2 regions of the Micromonospora sp. AKA38 genome follow, and region 2 is predicted to be linked to the other one. Evidence: riboswitches for the same ligand, from Rfam matches in the RefSeq annotation. Region 2 holds a riboswitch; the other holds the start of a gene.
What was found. A riboswitch is a leader RNA that binds a small molecule or an ion and turns the genes downstream of it on or off. The one in region 2 is predicted to bind S-adenosylmethionine.
Positions count from the first base shown of each region.

Region 1: it holds a riboswitch for S-adenosylmethionine, as region 2 does, so the genes downstream of both, TPA0908_RS25285 (ABC transporter substrate-binding protein) here and thrC (threonine synthase) in region 2, are expected to answer to the same signal.

Region 1 is NZ_BNEI01000005.1:1,868,174-1,874,574, forward strand. Features, by position in the region: gene TPA0908_RS25275 (acyl-CoA dehydrogenase family protein) at 1-474, opposite strand, end outside; gene TPA0908_RS25280 (PadR family transcriptional regulator) at 471-1,034, opposite strand; SAM riboswitch class IV at 1,153-1,263, shown strand; gene TPA0908_RS25285 (ABC transporter substrate-binding protein) at 1,507-2,370, shown strand; gene TPA0908_RS25290 (amino acid ABC transporter permease) at 2,401-3,180, shown strand; gene TPA0908_RS25295 (amino acid ABC transporter ATP-binding protein) at 3,177-3,920, shown strand; gene TPA0908_RS25300 (carbohydrate ABC transporter permease) at 3,921-4,841, opposite strand; gene TPA0908_RS25305 (ABC transporter permease) at 4,838-5,857, opposite strand; gene TPA0908_RS25310 (extracellular solute-binding protein) at 5,854-6,401, opposite strand, start outside.
Region 2 is NZ_BNEI01000003.1:1,505,450-1,511,850, forward strand. Features, by position in the region: gene paaN (phenylacetic acid degradation protein PaaN) at 1-1,460, opposite strand, end outside; gene TPA0908_RS15590 (GNAT family N-acetyltransferase) at 1,513-2,532, opposite strand; gene thrC (threonine synthase) at 2,955-4,244, opposite strand; SAM riboswitch class I at 4,258-4,391, opposite strand; gene TPA0908_RS15600 (DUF4232 domain-containing protein) at 4,601-5,230, shown strand; gene TPA0908_RS15605 (winged helix-turn-helix domain-containing protein) at 5,243-5,482, opposite strand; gene TPA0908_RS15610 (hypothetical protein) at 5,690-6,232, shown strand; gene TPA0908_RS15615 (hypothetical protein) at 6,229-6,401, shown strand, end outside.

The sequences.
Region 1 (6,401 bases), on a different contig from region 2:
GGGGGTGAGCAGCATGTCGGTGGCGTAGATGTCGGCGCCGTGCGGACGCTCGGAGAGGCCGAACGCCATCACGTGCCCCTGGTCGAGCAGCTCGGCGGCGCGGGCCCGGGCGGCGGCGTTGCCGCTCTGCCACACCGGCCCGAGGCCGAGCACGGTGACCTGCCAGGTGTACCAGTAGCCGAGCCCGTAGAAGCCGAGGATCTCGCTGAGCGCGGCGTTGCGGGCGGTGTCCCAGCGCTTGTCGGCGTCGTCGCCGCCGTCGGCGGACGGGGTGAGGAACGTGGCGAAGAGGCGTTCCCGGGCGGCGAAGTCGAGGAAGTCGCCATACCACTCGCGGGCGTGGTAGCTGTCGACCAGGGCGCGCTTGCCCCGGGTCTCGAACCAGTCGATGGTGGCGCGCAGCAGCCGCCGCGAGGTCTCGTCGAGGTCGGCGGGGTCGTAGTGGTGCGGGTGGAACAGCAGCGGGTCGCTCACGCGGGGGGCCTTTCCGGGTCGAGGTCGCGGAGGGTGGCCAGGACGTCGTCCAGCCAGGCCAGCACCATCCGCTCGTACGCGATGCCGCCGCGCAGCACCACGTGCTGCAACGCCGCCCGGGCGTCGGGTGCGGCGGAGCCGAAGTCGCGGCGCTCGCCGGCCAGGTAGCCGGCGAGGACGGTCTGGTGGTCGGCGCGATAGCGCTCGACCTCGGCGACCAGGAGCGCGCGCCCGGCCGCGTCGTCGAACGCGGCGCCCCGGATCTTGACCGCCAGTTCGTGCCGGACCGCCTCCGGGCGCACCGGGGCGTGCAGCCAGCCGACAAGCGCGGCCCGGCCGGTCGGGGTGACCGACCAGAGCTTCTTGTCCGGCAGGCTCTCCTGACCGATCTCCTCACCGGTGATCCGGTCGTCCTCGGCGAGCTGCTTGAGGACCCGGTAGATCTGCTGGTGCGTGGCGGTCCAGAAGCGCCCGATCGAGCGGTCGAAGCGACGGGCCAGCTCGTAGCCGGAGGCGGGTTGCTCCAGCAGCGAGACGAGGATGGCGTGCTCCAGCGACATGCCGGTCATCTTGCTATGCACTTTGTTGCATAGCAAGACCCCGCCCGGTAAGGCACGGCCGTGAGGGTGGTCATAACGGCTGGACGACCGGCGCACCGGTGCTGCTAGCCTTTCGGCAGGTCATGAGCGCCAGCGTCAAGCCCCGGCTCGCTGGCCGGCAACCCTCCGCCACGGTGGGGTGCTCCGGGTGAGGACCAGGCGTCGGCCGCAGCCGGCGCAAGCGTGGCCTGGCACCCAGGTCAGCACCAACCGGCCAGGGAGACCCGATGTTCGCACCGCCCCTCGTTCCGACCCGCCTCATGCTGGTCACGCGTCGCCACGTCGACCTGATGCGGGTGTGCAGCGACCGCTGTCGCGACGCGCGCTGAGCGACCGCTCCACCCTTTCCCGATCCACCCTTCCGGCTTCGCCGTGCCCGGCGGCGCCGGCACCGGCACGCGTCCCGCGTGTCCGTCCACTCTGGAGAGACATCGTGCGTATCCGTACCGCCCTGACCCGCGTGGCCGCGCTCGGCGCCGCCGCCGTGCTCGCCGCCACCGCGCTGACCGCCTGCGGCGGGTCGGCCGACGACGCGGCCGACAACCCGTACGGCCTGCTGCAACCCGGTGTGATCCGGGCCGGCACGCTCACCGACGCCCCGCCGAACGTCTTCCTCAAGGACGGCGAGTTCACCGGCTTCGACAACGACCTGCTGCGGGCCGTCGCCGGGAAGGTCGGTCTGCGGGTGGAGTTCGTCGGCACCGACTTCTCCGCGCTGCTCGCCCAGGTCAACAAACGCAAGTTCGACGTGGGCAGCTCCTCGATCACGGTCACCGAGGCGCGGAAGAAGACCGTCGACTTCGGCAACGGCTACGACTTCGGCTACTTCGGCCTGGACGTGCCGGCCGGCTCCGCGATCACCGGCTTCGACCAGCTCGCCGGCAAGCGCGTGGTGGTGGTCCAGGGCACCGTGCAGGACGACTTCGCCACGAGGGAGAAGCTGAACCCGGTGCGGGTGCCCGACTACAACGGCGCGGTCAACCAGCTCAAGGCCGGCACCGCCGACGCCTGGATCGCCCCGGCCGAGATCGGCGACAAGTCCGCGGCCGACAGCACCGGCAAGATCAAGGTCGCGGCGAAGCAGCTCAGCCCCGCGCCGACGGCGTACGCGGTGGCGAAGGGCAACGACAGGCTGCGCGAGGCGCTGGACAAGGGCCTCGACCAGGTGATCGCCGACGGCACCTGGAGCCGCCTCCAGGCGCGGTACTACCCGGGCCGGCCGATCCCGGCCGACTTCACCCCCGGCAGCGGATCGGTCGCCGTGCCGTCGCCGTCGGCGGCCTCTGCGAACCGGTAACCGGGCACGAGCGGGACGGACGGAGCGGACATGGATCCACTGAGCACCCTCTGGGAGACGTTCTTCGACTGGGGGTCGATGCGCGAGGCGCTGCCCGAGATGCTGACCGTCGGGCTGCCGAACACGCTGATCCTGGCCGCCTCCGCCGCCCTGCTCGGCTCGGTGCTGGGCATGCTGCTGGCGGTCGCCGGCATCTCGCGTACCCGCTGGTTGCGGTGGCCGGCCCGGGTCTACACCGACGTGTTCCGCGGCCTGCCGGCCGCGGCCACCATCCTGCTCATCGGCGTCGGCCTGGCGCCGCTGGGCATGGAGGTCTGGGGCCCGAACCCCTACCCGCTGGGCGTGCTGGCGCTGTCGCTCATCGCCGCCGCCTACCTCGGCGAGATCTTCCGGGCCGGCATCCTGAGCGTGGAGGCCGCCCAGTTGGAGGGCGCCCGGGCGCTCGGCTTCTCCTGGGCCGAGTCGATGCGACTGGTGATCATCCCGCAGGGCGTACGCCGGGTGCTGCCCGCCTGGGTCAACCAGCTCATCGCGTTGATCAAGGACTCCAGCCTGGTCTACTTCCTCGGCCTGCTGGCCAGCCAGCGGGAGCTGTTCCGGATCGGCCAGGACTACGCGGCGAACACCGGCAACCAGTCCGCGCTGCTGCTGGCCGGCCTCTGCTACCTGCTGCTGACCGTGCCGCTGACGCACGCGGTCAACTGGCTGGACCGGCGGCTGCGCCAGGGCCGCCCGGCCACCCCGCCGTCCGAGCCCGACACCGACCTGACGCCGGCCGGCGTCACCCCGACCGGAAGGGACCCGCGATGAGCACCAGCACCGTCACCTCGGTCAGCCTCGCCGTCCGCGACGTGCACCTGGCGTTCGGCGCGCACCGGGTGCTGCGCGGCGCGGACCTGGACGTGGCCCGGGGCGGCACCGCCTGCGTGATCGGACCGTCCGGCTCCGGAAAGTCCACGCTGCTGCGCACGATCAACCGGCTGATCGAGCCGGACCGGGGCGACGTGCTGTTGGACGGGCGCAGCGTGCTGCGCGACGACCCGGACGCGCTGCGGCAACGCGTCGGCATGGTGTTCCAGCAGTTCAACCTCTTCCCGCACCTGAGCGTGCTGCGCAACGTCACGCTCGCGCTGCGGAAGCTGAAGAAGCTCGACCGGGACGAGGCGGAGGCGGTGGCCCGCGCCCAACTCGACCTGGTCGGGCTCGCCGCGAAGGCCGACGCCCGGCCGGCGCAGCTCTCCGGCGGCCAGCAGCAACGCGTCGCCATCGCCCGCGCGCTCGCGCTGCGCCCGCAGGTGATGCTCTTCGACGAGGCCACCTCGGCGCTGGACCCGGAGCTGGTCAAGGGCGTGCTCGCGGTGATGGCCGACCTCGCCGCCGCCGGCATGACCATGGTGGTGGTCACGCACGAGATGGGCTTCGCCCGCACCGTCGCCGACACGGTCGCGTTCATGGACGCCGGCAGGGTGCTGGAGGCCGGGCCGCCGGCCGCCGTGTTCGAGGCCCCCGAACACCCCCGGTTGCGGCGGTTCCTGTCCCAGGTGCTCTGATCAGCCCTTGACGGCGCCGATCAGCACCCCCTTGATGAAGTGCCGCTGGATGAACGGGTAGACCGCGACGATCGGCGCGACGGTCAGCACCACCACCGCCATCTTGATCGCCTCGGTCGGCGGCATGGTCACCCCGCTGGCCGCGCCGGAGGTGTGCGGCGCCTGCCCGGCCAGCAGGTAGCTCTGCAACACCCGCTGGATCGGGTACATGTCGTTGCGGTCGATGAACAGCAGCGCGTCGAACCACACGTTCCAGTAGCTGACCGCGTAGAAGAGACCGACCACGGCGATCACCGCGCGGGACAACGGCAGCACGATGCGGCCCAGCGTCCGGAAGTCGCTGGCGCCGTCGATGCGCGCGCTGTCCAGCAGCTCCTGCGGGATGCCCTGGAAGAAGCCGCGCACCACCACCAGGTTGAACACGCTGATCGCGGACGGCAGCACCAGCGCCCAGATGGTGTCCTTGAGCCCGAGCCCGGTGACCACCAGGTAGCGGGGCACGAGCGGCGGGTAGACCAGGAACGGGATCAGGAAGTACGCCAGCAGCCAGCGGTGCCCCACCGTGCCCGGCCGGGACAACCCGTACGCGGCCAGCACGGTGACGGTCAGCGCGATCGCGGTGCCGCAGACGGTGACCAGCGTGCTGATCCACAGCGCCCGGGTGACCGCGCCGCCGGCGAAGATGGTGGCGTACGCCGAGGTGTCGATGCCCTTCGGCACCACCACCAGGCCGCCCGCGTCGGCGATCGTCCGGCGCGACGAGAGGCTGGTCACCAGGACCACCCAGAGCGGGAAGAGGACGCCGAGCACCAGCAGGGTGAGCAGGGTGGCCTTGAGCGCCTGGCCGACGCGGGTGGGGGGTTCCTCCCACACCGGGCGGTGGGGCCGCGCGCGCGGCGGCCGTCGGATGATCACGGTCATGACTTCGAGTAGATCCCTCGTTCGCCGAGCAGGTGCGCCACCCGGTTCGCGGCCAGGATCAGCACCAGGCCGACGACGGCCTTGAACAGGCCGGCCGCCGCGCCGTAGCCGTAGTTTCCGGTGGCGATGGAGAAGTGGTAGACGAAGGTGTCGAGCACCTCGGCGGCCTGCCGGCCGACCGCGTCGCGTTGCAGCAGGAACTGTTCGAAGCCGACCGAGAGCGCGTCACCGAGGCGCAGGATCAGCAGCAGCACGATCACCGGACGCAGCCCGGGCAGCGTGATGTGCCAGAGCCGCCGCCACCGGCCGGCGCCGTCCGCCGCGGCGGCCTCGTAGAGGCTCTGGTCGATGGTGGACAGCGCGGCGAGGAACACGATGGTGCCCCAGCCCACGTCCTTCCAGACCGCCTCGGCGGTGACCAGGACGATGAACGTGTCCGGGTTGGTCATCACGTTCCACGGCTGCATGCCGGCGTCGCGCATGGTCTGGGCCAGCAGCCCCGCGCCACCGAGCATGGCGACGAAGAAACTGATCACCAACACCCAGCTGAAGAAGTGCGGCAGGTAGACGATGGTCTGGACGAGGCCGCGCAGCCGGCTGGAGAGCAGGTTGTGCAGCATCACCGCGAGCAGGATCGGCAGCGGGAAGAAGAACACGAGCTGGAACGCGGTGATGGCGAGCGTGTTGCGGAACGCGTCCCAGAACGCCGGGTCGTCGAAGAGGAGCTGGAACTGGCCGAAGCCGATCCAGTTGCTGTGCGTGAACGCCTGCCACGGATTGTCGCCCAGGTACGGGTTGTAGTCCTGGAACGCGATGACGTTGCCGGCGATCGGCAGGTAGCTGAAGATCAGCAGCACCAGGAAGCCGGGCGCCACCATGGCCAGCAACTGCCAGTCGCGGCGCAGCCGGCTGCGCAGCGGCACCCGGCGACGGCGGGGCGGCCGGCGGCGGGCCGGTGGGGCCGGCTCGTCGGGTCGGGCCCGCCCGGGCCCGACCGCGACGGCCGGCTCGCTCACTTGGCCGCCTTGGGCAGCGAGTCGGCGAGCAGCTTGCGGGCTTCCTCCCCGCCGTTGGCCTTCCACTCCGCGACGATGGCGTCCGCGTCGCTCAGTGGACGCCGGCCGCGCAGGACGTCGGTGAACTTGTCCTCGGTCGGCACCTGGTTGGCCTTGTAGGCGGCCGGCATCTCCAGCTTGACCCCGGCCCAGGGGTTCTTCTCCAGGAACTTGACCATCTGGTTGGAGTAGTTCAGCACGTCCGGCACGTAGCGGGGGGTGTCCGGGTACGGCCCGATGGTGGGGTTGCGACCGCTGATGAAGAAGTACTGGTTGGCGATCTCCTTGAACGCCAGGTCGGTCTTGACCGGCCCGTTCGGCGACTTCGTGTGGTGCTTGCCCTCGACGCCGAAGTCCCGGAGTTGGGCCTCCTGGCTGCCCAGCGGCGCGGAGCACCAGTTGATGACGCGCAGCAGTTCCTGGACCCGGTCCTTGCCGAGGCCCTTCCTGACGAAGGTGAAGGAGATCGGCTTGTCCTCGCCCCAGACCAGCGGGTCGCCGCCGG
Region 2 (6,401 bases):
GTGGAGTAGACGGCCGCGGTCAGCGCGCCCTTCTCCCCCACCGTCTCGCGCAGGATGCGCAGGCTGTGCTCGGTCGAGTCGGTCGCGATGGCGAACGAGATCGGCCCGAACCACTCCCGCGCGTACGTCGCGGTGTCGCCGGCGTCCAGCTTGACCACGGTCGGCGTACGCACCACGGCGCCCGGGAAGGACGGGTGCTCGACGGTGCGGGACTCCAGCACCGGCTCGCCGACCTTGGTCACCTCGTCGAGGCGCTCCAGCACCCCGTCGTTGACGATGGCGCCGGTCAGCTCCACGCCCCGGGCCGGGTCGGCGGTGAGCTTGGCGACCGCGCCGGCGATCCCGGCGGCCACCTCGTCGAAGCTCTTGTGCCCCTGGTCGGTCTCGATGCCGTCGCGCGGGATCAGCAGGTTCTGCGAGGTGGTGCACATCTGGCCGCTGTAGAGCGTGAGCGTGAAGCCCAGGTTGCGGCAGAGCCCGGCGAAGTCGTCGGTGGAGTCGATCACCACCGTGTTCAGGCCGGCCTTCTCGGTGTAGACGGCGGCCTGCCGGGCGTTCGCCTCCAGCCAGTCGCCGTACTCGGTGGAGCCGGTGAAGTCGACGATCTTCACGGCCGGGTGCAGGGCCAGCGTCGAGGCGAGCTTCTCGCCGGCCGCCTCGGGGGCGAGCTGCACCAGGTTCGGGTCGAAGCCGGCCTCGGCGAGCACCTGGCGGGCGTACTTCACGGTGATCGCCAGCGGCAGCACGGCGCGCGGGTGCGGCTTCACGACCACCGGGTTGCCGGTGACCAGCGACGCGAAGAACCCGGGGTACGAGTTCCAGGTCGGGAACGTGTTGCAGCCGATGACCAGCGCCACCCCGCGCGGCACCACGTGGAACGTCTTGGTCATCCGCAGCGGGTCGCCCTTGCCGGCGGCCTTCTCCCAGCCGGCCGTCCCCGGGTGGCGGGTCATCTCGGCGTACGCGTAGGCGACCGCCTCCAGCGCGCGGTCCAGCGCATGCGCGCCGCCGGCCTGGAACGCCATCACGAACGCCTGGCCGCTGGTGAACTGCACGGCGTTGGCCAGCTCGAACACGTTCTTGTGCAGCCGGTCGAGGATCTCCAGGCAGACGCCCGCGCGGGCCTTCGGGCCGGCGTCGCGCCAGGCCGGCAGCGCGGCGGTGGCGGCGGCCACCAGCTCGTCCGCGCCGGCGTGCGGGTAGCGGACGTCCAGCGCCACGCCGAACGGGCTGGCCTCGGTGGCCACGGTGGTGCCGTCGCTCGCCTGGTCTAGCGGGAAGTCGCCGCCCAGGTACGCCTCGAAGGCGGCCTTGCCGTCGGCGGCGGCGGTCTCGCCGTACACCCGGGGGCTGGGCGACTCGGGATAGGCGGACCAGTACCCGCGCTCCGTGATGGCGGTCAGCGCCCGGTCGAGGGTCTCGGCGTGCCTGGCGTACAGGGGGTGCGGGGTCTCCGTCATGCCCGCCATCATGCAACAGGAAGGCACCAGATCAGTAGGGGCGTGTCACAACTCAGATCGTCAACTGCCAGTCGACCGAGCCGGCGGCCGGGCGGAAGCCGAGCTGCTCGTTGATCGCGATCATGGGACCGTTGGCGGCGGCGTTCCAGGTGTCGACCGTCCGCAGCGCCGGCTCGTGGCCCAGCGCGTACGCCAGGTTGGCGACCTTGCAGAGCAGGCCGAGCCGGTGGCCGCGGTGGCCGGGGTCGACGATGGTGATCTGCTGCCAGGCGTGGTCGGTGCTGCTCGCCGCCAGGCTGAGCTGGCTCCAGCCGACCAGCCGGCCGGACGCCTCGTGCACCGCGCCGGTGTTGTAGCGGCGCACCCCCCGGGCGTCGAGCGCCCGCTCCACGCCCCGCTTCCGCTGCGCGTCCATCTTCTGCTGCTCCCACTCCAGCTCACCCATCGGCGCGTCGAGCAGCAGCCGGCCCTCCAGGTGGGCGGTGTCCGCGACGTACTCCTCGGGCGTGTGGTCGCGCCAGTGCACGGTCCGGTAGCCGGTGGCCGCCGCGCGGGCGTCGGCGTGCAGCGCGGCCAGCCGGGTCCGGTCGAGCGCGGTCACGTCGAGCCGGCGGCGGACGTCGGCGTTGGCCGCCCTCGCGCCCATCGCGGCGGCGAACGCGGCGCCCGGGAACTCCCGGTCCTCCTCGCCGGGCAGCGCGGCGGCGGTGGAGCCGACCAGCCGCTTGCCGCCGCGCTCCCGGAACAGCCGTACGCCGTGCTCGTGCAGCGCGCGCCCGATCCCGCGACGCCGGTGGGCCGGGTCGACCACCAGCTCGACGCTGGCGTTCTCGGTGTTCTCCAGCCTGTGCAGGTGCAGCCGGAGCCAGCCGACCGGCTCGCCGTCGAGGCGGGCGACGAGCCACCGCCCGTCGATGCCGGGCATCGGGTGCCGGAGCAGCGCCTCGAACCGCCGTCGGCAGGTCGGCGGCAGGTCCGGCTCGTCGACGGCGCCGGCCGCTTCCGCGATCCGGTACGCCGCGTCGAGCGTCGGCAGGTCGGCCGCGTCCAGCGGGGTGACGGTCAGGCCCATGGCGGCGAGCCTGCCCGGGAAAAAGCGACAGGGCCAGCGGTTTTCCGCTGGCCCTGTCCTACGTTGGTCGGGAGGGACGTTCGCACAACGCCTCCGGCGTTGGGTCGCAAAACTTTGAAAAGTCTCCGGCGAATGCCCTCCCGCACCGAGCATCTTGCGCCGTCCGGTTCCTGCCGTCAAGTCCTGCGGTGACAGTTTTCCGACACGCGCCGCACATCCCCCGTCACCGCTGGTCGCCCGCGATCCCTCTCCCGGGCGAGCCCACCCCCACCCACCCCGCCGGCCCTCCGCCGGCCCTCCGCCCGCCCGACTCGCGAGTTGACCAAGGAGTTTGCGTCGGGGGCAGCACTCCAGGCCGACGCAAACTCCTTGATCAACCTCGCGGGGCGGGGGTGGGGTGGGGCGGGGTGGTGGGGCGGGGGTCAGCCCAGGAGGCCGGCGTCGCGGGCGGCGCGGAGGCTGGGCTTGATGCGGTGCGTGGGGCCGGAGGCGGCGGCCACCGCGTCAAGCGTCTTGAGGCCCTCGCCGGTGTTGAAGATCACCGTCTCCGCGGTCGGGTCCAGCCGGCCCGACTCCACCAGCTTGCGCAGCACCGCCACCGTCACGCCGCCCGCCGTCTCGGCGAACACGCCGGTGGTACGCGCCAGCAGCGTGATCCCGGCGCGGATCTCGTCGTCGTCGGCGTACTCCATCCAGCCGCCGGTGCGGCGGACCGCCTCCAGCGCGTAGACGCCGGCGGCCGGGTCGCCGATGTTGAGCGACTTGGCGATGCCGGTCGGCTTGACCGGGACGATGGTGTCGCGGTCGTCGTGCAGCGCGGTGGCGATCGGGTTGCAGCCGGCGGACTGCGCGCCGAACACCTTCCAGCCGCCGGCCGGCGCCTCGACCAGGCCGATCTCCACCAGCTCGGCGAACGCCTTGTCGATCTTGGTGAGCAGCTCGCCACTGGCCATCGGGATCACCACCTGGGCCGGGATACGCCAGCCGAGCTGCTCGGCCACCTCGTAGCCGAGCGTCTTGGAGCCCTCGGCGTAGAAGGGCCGCACGTTCACGTTGACGAACGCGGTGTCCTCGAACTCGTCGGTCTCCACCAGCTCGCCGCAGAGCCGGTTCACGTCGTCGTACGAGCCGTCGATGGCGACCAGGTCACCGCCGTAGACGGCGGTGGTGACCACCTTGCCCTGCTCCAGGTCGCTGGGGATGAAGACCACCGACGGCACCCCGGCACGGGCCGCGTGCGCGGCGACCGAGTTGGCCAGGTTGCCGGTGGACGCGCAGGCGTAGCGGGTGAAGCCGAGCGCCCGGGCGGCGGTCAGCGCCACCGACACCACCCGGTCCTTGAACGAGTGGGTGGGGTTGGCACTGTCGTCCTTCACCCACAGCGGCGCGGTGATGCCCAGCTCGGCGGCGAGGTGGCCGGCGGCGACCAGCGGGGTCAGCCCCGGGTCGAGGGTGACCCGGGTGGCCGGGTCCTGACCGGCCGGGAGCAGGGCGGCGTACCGCCAGATGCTGTTCGGGCCGGCCTCGATCTGCTCCCGGGTGACGGCGGCCAGGGCGGCGGTGTCGTAGTCGACCTCCAGCGGGCCGAAACACTCGTAGCAGGCGTGCTGGGCGGCCAGCGGGTAGCGCGCGGAACAGGCGCGACAGACCAGGGCGCGGGCCGGGCTGCGGGAGGTGTCGATGCCAGGGACGGCGGAGAGCGTCGACGTCATGTCGAGGAAATTCCTCTCATCTTTCCCCGCATCGCCGGGTGCGGCGGGGACGGAATTGGCACCTGCCCGCAGGGCGCTCGGCGTCGAGCGTGCGGGTGGTTGCCGGGGCGTCGTCGGGCCGTATCCCTCAGCCCCTCTGGATGAGGTATGCAGTTGTGCCGTCGAGTCTATGCGCCGCCAACGGCCCCGCCACCCCGGGTCCCACGCAGTGGGCCGCCCCACCGACCCCGCCTCCCGCCCCTGACCTCGGTCGATCATGAGGTTGACGGCGACAAATCGGACGGTGTCCGCCGTCAACCTCATGATCGCCGGGGCGGCGGGCCGCAGGGCGGGCGCACGGGTGGCATGATCGCTGGATGCGACGTTCGTCCGGCCTTGTCGGAGGGCTCGCCGGAGTCGTGCTGCTGGCGGCCTGCACCGCGAAGCCGGCGCCGGTCGACCCGCTGCCCGAGCCGCCGGACGAGGTCACGCCGTCCCCCTCGGCGGCCTGCCCCCCGGAGGGCATCCGGATCACCGAGCTGGGCGTGAGCGCCGCGATGGGGTTGCGGGCCATGGGCCTGGACCTGGTCAACTGCGGAACCCAGCCGTACGCGCTGCGCGGCTACCCGGCGGTCAGCCTGCGGGACGCCGACGGGGACCCGGTCAAGGTCAGGATCATCCCGGGCGCGACGGGGATCACCTCCGGCTTCGACGCCCCACCCACCCGGCTCGTGCTGCGCCCCGGCGAACGGGCCGGCGCCGCGCTGCTCTGGCGCAACACGGTCACCGATCCGACCGTGGTGGCCACCGAGGGCGCTCAGCTCGACGTCGCGCCGGTGGCCGGCAGGCCGGCGTACGCGGTGGCGATGGACGGGACGATCGACCTCGGCAACACCGGCCGGCTCGGGGTCAGCGCCTGGAAGCGCCGCGACGCCGACCCGACCACGGAACCGGTCACGCCGAGCGCCCCGCCCTCCTCGGCCGTGACGCCGGACAATCCGCTGTAGCCGGTCAGCCCGTCATTCGGCAGCGTCCGGCACGAACACACCCAGACCCTGGTGGCCGTACAACTCTCCGGTCTCGATCAGGATCGTGATGGCCTGCCGCACGGTCGACTGACTGCCCACCTCATACAGGTCAGCCAACTCCTTGGTGGAGGGCAGCTTGTGTCCGGGTGGCCACTCGCCATCGGCGATGCGCCGCCTGATGTCGGCGATGATCCTGCGGTAGTGCGGTTCGAATCGGCGCGGTGTGGACATGCGGGCAACTCCCAGCTAGGCATGCCCATCTGATCACGAGGCCCGGAGAAACCTCAAGCGCATCGTTGACTTTACCAGCATTATCGATAAAGCTGCCTCACGGGAGCGTCCAGCTAGGCACTGGTTGATCCCCCAGGCCGGGGCGGCGCAGATCTCCGCCGGAATTCGCGCTGTCCCGGCACCCCCACCAGGCGAAGGAGACGTGGTGTGACGGATGCGGAGACGAGTTCGGAGGTGCCCGTCGCGAGCGCGATCTGGGCGGTCGAGCAGGTCACCAGCGAGCTGCGGGAGGCGTACCTCGGGGTGGCCGCCGCCACCGTGCTGCTGGAGCGCGTCGGCGCGGGCTGCGCCCATCCGGCGATCAAGCTGGCCCGGCGCGGCGGCGAGGACGCCCTCGACCTGGCCGGGGACGCGGAATTCCAGGTCAGCGACGGGGTACGTCGGCTGCGCGTCGCCGCCGGCCACCGGGAGACCGCCACCATCGGCGGGCTGGTCGAGGCGCTGGACGAGGTGCGGGACCGGTTGGGCGCGGCGGCCGATCGGATCGGGCGGCTCCCGGCCCGGATCACCACTGCCGGGCAGCAGCTCTCCGACGCCGGCCGCGCCGACGACCCGGTGACCGGGACGACCGTTCGGCAGTGGCAGGACGGCGCCGAACGTCTCGCCCTGATGGCGGAGAGCCTGACGTCGGCCGCTGCGGCGCTGTCGTCGTACACCGAGGGGTTGACCGACGGGAGTCGACCACGGTGACCGAGCCGCACTGGATCATCCACCTGCCCACCACGCTGACCAGCGTGGACGAGGCTGCCGCGCTGTCCATGGCGCTGCGCCGCTCGCTCGGTCACGTGCTCGCCATCGACTTCGGCGAGACCACGCTGTCCGAGGAGGACCGGCAGTCGGTACGTACCCGGGTCTGGTG